DNA from 2 places in the Desemzia sp. FAM 23988 genome. Region 1 is predicted to be linked to the other one. Evidence: riboswitches for the same ligand, from Rfam matches in the RefSeq annotation. Region 1 holds a riboswitch; the other holds the start of a gene.

Region 1 (4,706 bases):
TTTTTTATCCAAAATTAAAGCGCATTAATCTAAATGCCGCTTTAGCTCAGTCGGTAGAGCGCTTCCATGGTAAGGAAGAGGTCGCCGGTTCGAATCCGGCAAGTGGCTTATATATAACAGCTGAAGCTGCAGTTTGATGTAGTTGGAATTCATTTTCTAATTACTAATCAAACTGCAGCTTTTTTAGGTTCATAAATAGTTATTTGATGTGATAATGACCTTGATGTGAAAGATGAAGTTACTGAAGACGGTAGAATTCATGATGATTACCACATTGAGCATTTATGAAAGCGCTTACTTTAAATGGGAAAGTGTTACGACTTTATTAAGGTGTTTTAGGAGATGATTGGTCTGCATTTAGTTTTAGAAATATACTTTTTAAAACTGTCTAGAAAGTGATCTCGTATATTTTGAGTGCGTTTTACTTTAGAGAATTCTATATTTGTTATATGATAATCATGTAAACACTTATAGGAATACAGGAAAAACAAGAAGTGAGAGGAGCACGAATAGTATGAAATTAACAAAATTGATGGACATGGGAACCGATTATGCTCAAGATGCATACGATACAGCGAAAGACTATTTACCTTCCACACACCATATGCACCATATGGCTAAACCAAGTATGAAGACCAAAGCCAAACTTGCTAAAGGGGTTACTAAGGCGATGCCTGCCAAGGTAAAACATATGGAAGTGGCTAAAATGATTGCTCTGCCTTTAGCAGGTGCACTAGTTGCCTTGTTATTTGCGCCTAAGTCTGGGAAAGAATTACGTTCGGATATTAAGGATAAATTTACCGACGTTAAAGATACTGGAATGGAAAAAGGGCAAGAATGGAAAGAAGTAGGAGTAGAAAAAGCACAGGAATGGAAAGAGGTCGGCGAAGAGAAAGCTCAGGACTTAAAAGAAAAATATTCTGACGAAATGGAAGCTCCGCATGGAAACGTTCATGGGACATCAGCAGAACCTAATGAAGATCAAACGATTCCTGCAGATAAGTTGGATGAAACTCTCAACGATTTAGATTATGATTCTGAAAAAGATCTATTAGATGAGAACCAATAAAAATAAACAAAAAGATGGAGTCAAGAAAAATTCTTGACTCCATCTTTTTGTTTATTTTACTTTAATCACGATTTTTCCTCTTGTATGACCTGTTTCACTTTGTTCATGTGCTTTACGTACCCCTTCTTCTGTAAAAGGGTAAGTTTGACTGACTATGGCTTTGATTTTTCCACTGGTAAGTAAATCAGCTAAGGTTTGCAGGCGTTCGCTTGTGGGGGTCATACTGAAAATAATTCCTATCATCCCTAATTTTTTTAATGTAGTTTCATCCGGTTCTTGTACTAAGGAAACTAAGCGCCCGCCTTTTTTTAGAACAGTGAAACTTTTTTCTTGAGTTTTGCCTCCTAAAGGGTCTAGTACGAGATCGACATCACTGACTGCTTTTTCAAAATCCTCTTTGTTGTAATCAATGAAATAGTCCACGCCTAGAGAAGTAAGGAATGCTTTGTTTTTCTCACTGGCTGTCGAAATAACGTAAGCTTTGTAATGTTTAGCAATTTGTATAGCCAATGAGCCTACTCCGCCAGCCCCTGCGTGAATCAAGACTTTTTCATTATCCCTTAATTGTCCTTTATCTATTAAAGCTTCCCAAGCGGTTTGTCCAGCTAATGGAATTGCAGCTGCTTCCACAAAAGAGAGTTTATCAGGGATTTTAATCGTTACTTCGGCGCGAGATCGGGCATATTCAGCGTAAGTTTTGGATGCATTAGCAAATACACGATCACCTGGCTTTACATTCGTGACATTTGTACCAATTTCACTTACGATACCAGCGACATCACCACCAAGCACCATAGGAAGTTTGCCGCCCATTTTACCGGAACGTCTTTTGCAATCAACGGGGTTAATGGAGAAAGCATGAACTTCAATTAATACCTGATCATCTTTGATAGAAGGCTTCTCCATTTCCATCTCTCTTAATTGATCAGCTGACCCAAATTCTTTAATCGCGATAGTTTTCATAAAAAGGTACTCCTCTCTCTGATTGGTTCTCTAGTTATGATTACTTTAACACTGCTATCTTAAGACCACAAATAATGAGGCTTTTATACTTTAAAAGAGAACGAGGAGCGGTGTATTAAAGACAGTAAAGTGATTGATTAAATTTATTATCTATAGTAAACTTATAAGTAATTAAATGTTTTGCAGGGGGACATAATCGTGTTGAGAAGGTTAAAACCTGACCCTTTGAACCTGTTAGTTAACACTAACGTAGGGAGCACAATCGTACATATGTATTCTAACGACTATATTCGTACTGAGCTCTCCAATTTTATTTGGGGAGCTTTTTCTTTTGTAAAACGCTTAATTGCGGGGGGACACAGTCGTGTTGAGAAGGTAAAACCTGACCCTTTGAACCTGTTAGTTCATACTGACGTAGGGAGCAAATAGTGAGTTTCTTATACACTTTTTTGGCTTCTGCATATTTGTAGAGCCTTTTTTTGTGCTCACGTTCTATAAAGGAGGATTGAGATCAGCCTATTTGAATAAGCTAGAGAAACCAAGGAAAGGGTGTAATAAATGTTATCAAGAGTCAAACAAACAGCTCCTTTAGTCCATTGTATCACTAATTATGTGGTGGCAAATTTTACGGCTAATGGATTACTTGCTATCGGAGCTTCTCCTATTATGGCGGATGAAGTGAATGAGGTTGCTGATGTCGTGACAGCTGCTCAAGGAGTATTGATCAATATCGGTACCGTAAATGACCGCACTATCCAAACGATGTTGGTAGCTGGAAAAAAAGCAAATGAGTTAGGAGTTCCTGTTGTACTGGATCCTGTAGGAATCGGTATTTCAAGCTATCGAAAACAAGTGGTGCAACAACTTTTAAAAAGAATGCAGGTTGATTTGATCCGCTGCAATGCAGGAGAACTAGCCGCAATTGCAGGTAAAGAATGGCATCAAAAAGGAGTGGACAGCGGCATAGGGGCGATGCCTGTTTCCAAAGTAGCGCGAGAAATTGCCTTGAAGTATCGCTGTCAAGTCATCGTCACAGGAGAAACCGATTATTTAACGGATGGTCAAGAAGAGCGATACGTGTCTGGAGGCAACGAAATTGCTACACGTATTACAGGTATGGGGTGTTTATTAAGCGCTGTTTGTACAGCTTCGCTTGCGAGTGGAAAAGAAGCCTCATTCAATCAATTAGCCACCACTCTACAAGCGTATAAACAAGCTGCTGAACAGAGTGGAAATGAAGTGGGGACATTCGCTGTACAATTTATGAATGCTCTGCAAAAGATAGCGGAGGCAGGACAATGATTGCATTAACGATTGCAGGATCAGATTCAGGCGGGGGAGCTGGGATTCAAGCAGATCTCAAAACATTTCAAGAGTTAGGGGTATTTGGGACCACAGCCATTACAGCATTAACAGATCAAAATACACTGGGTGTACATGATATTTATGAAGTACCGCCATATTTTGTGCAACAACAGATCCAAACTGTACTAGATGATTTTTCAGTAAAAGCTATCAAAACGGGGATGTTGTTTTCAGTTGAAATAATTGATGGGGTAGCTGAAATCCTAAAAAAACAAAATATACCGCTTATCGTTGATCCGGTGATGATTGCAAAAGGCGGAGCAAAGCTATTGCAAGAATCAGCAGCAAAAACTTTAATAGAAAAGCTGTTTCCCTATACCACCATTTGCACCCCAAACATCCCAGAAGCAGAAGTGCTGACAGGTATTCGTATTAAAAATACGAAAGATATAGAAAAAGCAGCACAACAACTGTTGCGAATGGGCATTCAATGTGTTGTCATCAAAGGTGGACATTTAGAAGAAGAACAGGCAATTGATAGAGTATACACTTGCGAGCAGTCTTTTCAATTGACCACCAATCGTGTGAAAACAAAAGATACACATGGGACAGGCTGTACATTTTCTGCTGCTTTAACAGCCAATATAGCGAAAGGACTATCCATGCAAGAAGCGATCGTTGAAGCGAAAAAATTTATTCAACTAGCTGTTTCTACACCGCTTTATATTGGTCACGGTCATGGGCCGACGAACCACTTTGCTTACAAATGCAACCAAGGAATATGTGAGGTAGAAGTAAATGGATAGAAGTATTTTAACTATTTATTTTGTCATGGGTACAGTGAATTGCAAAAAAGACCCATTGAAAACACTCGAAGAAGCTTTGCAGGCAGGGATAACCTGTTTTCAGTTACGCGAGAAAGGAAAAGGAGCGTTGACTGGTTCAGCCTATGTAGATTTTGCCAAAGCATGTCAAAGATTGTGTGCAATGTACCAAGTACCTTTTATTGTCAATGACGATGTTGAGCTTGCTATACAATTAAATGCTGATGGTATACACGTGGGACAAGATGATTTAGCCTTGACAGCCTTTCGGAAGAGAGTAAAAGGAAACCTTGTAGGTGTTTCAGTCCATAATGTTGAAGAAATGGAACAGGCTATAGTTAATGGAGCAGATTACGTTGGAATTGGCCCAATCTATCCAACACAGTCTAAAAAAGATGCTGCCTCCCCAGTAGGATTGAACTGCATACGTACGATACGAAAACAGTTTGGTACTTTTCCAATAGTAGGTATTGGTGGTATCACGGAAGAAAATGCAGCTGGAATTCGTGCTTCGGGAGCAGATGGGGTGTCCGTCATATCTGCTA
Region 2 (4,706 bases), on a different contig from region 1:
GATGTCCCAGATGAAAAATTAAATGAGACACCTGAAGCAGGAGAAAAAAAATTAACCGATTGGTTGAATCAGCTATCTTTAACCCACGCCGAAAAAGAGTCTCTTTTATTTATTGTGCTGAACTTGTCCTATAAAGGTGGAACCAATAAAATAGAGATGACTTCTATAGAGGGAAAACTCGTGCAAGATGCAGATCGGTTAGATGCCATTGGAGCAATCGGTATTGCCAGAACAATGGCTTATTCGGGTTCCCGTGGTCGGTTGATTCATGATCCTTCTAAAATGCCGAGAGAAGGGGTATCTTACGAAGAGTATCGATCTGGAGAAGATACAGCGATCATGCATTTTTATGAAAAATTATTAAAGTTGAAAGACACGATGAATACTCAAACAGGAAGATCTTTTGCTGAAAACAGACACCAGTTTATGGAACAGTTTTTGCAAGAATTTTATTTGGAGTGGGATGGGTTGAAGTAATCAGAGTATTGCAAATCAGAGAAATTAAGAACGTTTCAAGAGACATTTATTAGTCCTGTCTGTTATTCTTATACTGAAAAAGAATAATGAAAAAGGCAAGGTGAAGGGCTATGGAAAAGATAATTCTAAGAGAAGCGGTTATAGAAGATGCTCCAAAATTAGAAAATTATGCCATTGATTCAAATTCTTATATTGTTAAGCCAATGGATGCTTTAACCGAGAGTATGCATGAAACTGAAAAACACCCGATTTTGATTTTAAAGGGGCAGGAATTGATTGGTTTTTTTATCCTTCAACTTGGAGTAGGGGTGTCCACTTTTACAGACAATCCAAAAGCAATTCTATTTAGAGCACATTCGATTGATTTGAATTATCAAGGAGAAGGATATGCTAAAAAGTCTTTAGAACTGCTGCCCGACTATGTGCGCTATCATTATCCCATGATCAACGAAATTGTGTTGTCTGTCTCTATAGACAATATCAGCAGTCAAATGCTGTATATTCAATCAGGTTTTTCAAATACTCAACAACGGATCAACATAGGGGACAGTATAGAATTTGTATTAGCTAAAAAGTTAGACTAATCAAATCGTTTCAACCCGGAGAGCAGTATTGACAAGGGTTGAAATATTCGGTATAGTGAATAGGTAAAAACTGAATGAACGTCCATCACAAAGGGGTGCTTTTTTAAGCTGAGATTGAATCGATGATTCTGACCCTTCGAACCTGTTCGTTAGCACGAGCGTAGGAATTGTGACAGAGCACAAAAGTATGTAGTCTAATTACTCAAGTGATCTCCTCCTTTGTTGTTTGGCATTGTTCAAATTATAAAGGAGGTTTTTTTATGCGCAACAAAAAGTTTGGTGTGTGGATAGAAGGGACGATTATAGCTGCTTTAGCCATTGTATTATCGCTTATCCCAACAAATATCGGTCCGTCTTTTACAGTTTCATTAGGGATGGTGCCTCTCACGCTTTATGCGTTTAGGAGAGGTTTTGTTCCAGCAGTTTATGCTGGTTTTTTATGGGGGATCTTGCATTTTGTAATTGGTAATGCCTATATTCTAAGTCCTTTACAAGGATTTATTGAATATTTTATTGCCTTTGCCTTTGCAGGTTTCGGAGGATTATTTGCTGCTAAAATCCATTCGCTCAGTCAAACCGATCAGACGGTTAAATTGAATCTGTACATTGTTCTGGGAACATTTTCCGGTACGATGGCACGATTCTTCTGGCATTTTGTAGCAGGTTATTATTTCTGGGGCAGCTACGCACCAGAAGGAATGAGTGCTTTGCTGTATTCTTTCGTGACACAGATTTTGAGTGGAGTAATCACAGCGGTCGTAGTCAGCATCTTACTGATAGCGATCAAAAAAACAGCACCACAATTATTTTCATCAACAACACGTTAATACAAGATCAAAGGACGGGATATTACTATCTCGTCTTTTTTTTTAAAGCTAAAAAGAGTTGTCGGTCAAAATTATGATTGACTTTTTTTTCGACTAGTACATACTAAATAAGTAATGTTATCCTTTTTAGGAGAATGCATTAAGCAACCCATAAGGAAGTGAAGCACATATGACAAAAAATAAAAGTGAAAAAAAGAAATCCCAATGGAGTACCGTGATTCTTGTAATGGGAGGTTCAGCAATTATTGGTTTAACGATTGGTTTTGTTGCAGGAGTATTTTTGGAAACTGATGCAATTGAATTAAATTTAAGTCTGTTGTTTATTGGGTTCATAGCTTTTTTTATCAGTTATTTGATACATATTTTACTTCATGAAATGGGTCATTTGGTATTTGGATTGATGACCGGCTATGCTTATGTTTCTTTCCGAATAGGTTCCTTGACGTTAGTCAAAGAAGAAGGAAGTATCCAACAAAAACGAATGAACTTACCTGGTACAGGAGGACAATGTTTGATGTCCCCTCCTGCATACAACGAGGGTGATTTTCCATTTGTGTTATATAATTTAGGCGGAGTTTTAATGAATGCAGTGCTTTCTATCGCACTATTTGGGCTAATCTTTAACGGTGTATTTTCCCCCCCTATCTTGATGACAATTTTGAGTGCTTTTGCATTAGCAGGTTTGTTTACAGCAGCAACCAATGGAATTCCGATGAAAATGGGAGGCATACCAAATGATGGCTACAATTTGTATTTGTTGTTAAAAAACCAAGAAAATAAATACGCTTTTTACACCCAACTCAAAATAAATGCTTTGATGACACAAGGAAAACGAGTGAAAGATATTCCGCTAACAACTCTTCAATTAGAAGGAGAAAAAGACTATTCCAATCCTTTAAAAGTCGCCATGTATTTATTGGAATATAACTGGTATATAGATCAGTTGAAATTTGAAGAAGCGAGACTATGCTTAACAGCTTTTGATCCGTATATAGAAGAAATGTCAGTGTTATATAAGAATGAATTAACTTGTGAACGCTTGTTTTTAGAGTTGATTCAAGATGCAGACCCATTCGTAGTGAAGAAATTTTATACCAAAGAATTACAGAAATACATTAAAATGACGACTTATTTGCCGAATAAGAAACGGTTAATGATGGCTTATGAAGCTTTCCATCAACGGAATTACCCCAAAGCTATGGAATATTATAATGAATTGCAGAAAACCGCGACTATATACCCTGTAAAAGGCGAATCAGCTATGGAACGGATATTGGGAGAGTGGATAAAAGAAAAAATGTCCTTTCTTACTATGGCTGATGAGAAAAAAGAGTATGATAGCTAAGGTGATGACACGACAAGTCGATATCTATTTGTTCAATGAGGAGTGCTTTTATTTGAAGAAAAAGAATGTTGGAAAGAGATGTGAGTTTTAATGAATTACGTTTTTTATTTTATTTCATTATTATTAACGGTTAATACTGTATTTGCAGCTGTTACAGTGTTTCGAGAAAAGAGAGATATTGCAGCTACTTGGGCGTGGTTGCTGGTATTAAACTTTTTGCCGGGTATAGGATTTATCATTTATTTTTTTATTGGCAAAAAGATCTCCAGAGAAAAGATTTTTGATATACAAGCTCAAGAAAGTATCGGTATGCCAGAGTTGGTGGAAGCTCAGAAACAAATGCTGATCGAAGAAGAAAAATTGTTGTCTAGCCAACAGTCCACTGAGGATTCGAAAGAAATTACCAGTTTGTTTTTGGAAAGCAGCGAATCCATGTTAACAAAAGGAAATGTCGTAGAAATGTTTACAGACGGCAAAGAAAAATTTAAATCGCTGATTCGCGATATTTACAAAGCAGAAAATCATATTCATATGATTTATTACATATTTCATAATGATCAGATAGGAAATATGGTATTGAAAGCTTTAGAAGATAGAGCAGCAGCAGGCGTAGAAGTCTTGGTCATTTACGATGCATTAGGCTCTCGCGCTTTGAAACTGGCTTCATTTAAAAAATTAAAAGAATTAGGCGGACAAGTCGAGACCTTTTTTGGATCAAAATTGGGCTTGATCAATTTTCGAATTAACTTCCGAAATCATCGCAAAATTGTCGTTATCGATGGAAAAATCGGGTATATCGGCGGCTTTAATGTAGGAGACGAATACTTGGGCAAAGACAAGAAATTCGGCTATTGGCGAGATACTCATTTAAAAATAATCGGAAATGGAGTGCTGGCCTTGCAAAGTCGGTTTATCATGGACTGGAATGCAGCTGTACCTACCAATAAAATAGAATATGAAGAGAGGTATTTTCCTTATATCCAACGAAAAGGGAAAACCAACCTGCAGATCGTATCCAGTGGTCCAGATACAGAGATCCAACAAATAAAAAAAGGGTACATCAAAATGATCAGTATGGCAGATAAAACTGTTTATATCCAAACCCCTTATTTTGTGCCAGATGATGCACTGATTGAAACGTTGCAAATAGCTATTATGTCGGGAATAGATGTTAAAATTATGATTCCCAATAAGCCGGACCATCCTTTTATTTACCAAGCTACGTTATCGTATGCAGCGCAAATGGTAGATGCGGGAGCAGAAGTGTACATCTATGATAATGGATTCCTGCACAGTAAAACGATCGTCATCGACGGAGAAATCTGCTCAGTGGGTACAGCCAACTTTGATATCCGAAGTTTTAAACTGAATTTTGAAGTAAATGCTTTCATGTATGACCCGGCAATAGCCAAGCAACAAGAAGCTTATTTCTTTAAAGATATGGAAAAAAGTTATTTATTTACGAGGGAATTA

The links. A riboswitch is a leader RNA that binds a small molecule or an ion and turns the genes downstream of it on or off. The one in region 1 is predicted to bind thiamine pyrophosphate.
Region 2: another riboswitch for thiamine pyrophosphate. It lies ahead of thiT (energy-coupled thiamine transporter ThiT); the one in region 1 lies ahead of thiM (hydroxyethylthiazole kinase).

The regions. Positions count from the first base shown of each region.
Region 1 is NZ_JBGQQS010000026.1:31,752-36,457, reverse strand. It holds tRNA gene ACEN4L_RS11795 (tRNA-Thr) at 36-108, shown strand; gene ACEN4L_RS11790 (YtxH domain-containing protein) at 515-1,069, shown strand; gene ACEN4L_RS11785 (NADP-dependent oxidoreductase) at 1,121-2,032, opposite strand; TPP riboswitch at 2,207-2,305, shown strand; TPP riboswitch at 2,373-2,470, shown strand; gene thiM (hydroxyethylthiazole kinase) at 2,591-3,334, shown strand; gene thiD (bifunctional hydroxymethylpyrimidine kinase/phosphomethylpyrimidine kinase) at 3,331-4,143, shown strand; gene thiE (thiamine phosphate synthase) at 4,136-4,706, shown strand, end outside.
Region 2 is NZ_JBGQQS010000001.1:109,638-114,343, reverse strand. It holds gene ACEN4L_RS00655 (HD domain-containing protein) at 1-477, shown strand, start outside; gene ACEN4L_RS00650 (GNAT family N-acetyltransferase) at 588-1,061, shown strand; TPP riboswitch at 1,143-1,245, shown strand; gene thiT (energy-coupled thiamine transporter ThiT) at 1,322-1,888, shown strand; gene ACEN4L_RS00640 (hypothetical protein) at 2,058-3,233, shown strand; gene cls (cardiolipin synthase) at 3,324-4,706, shown strand, end outside.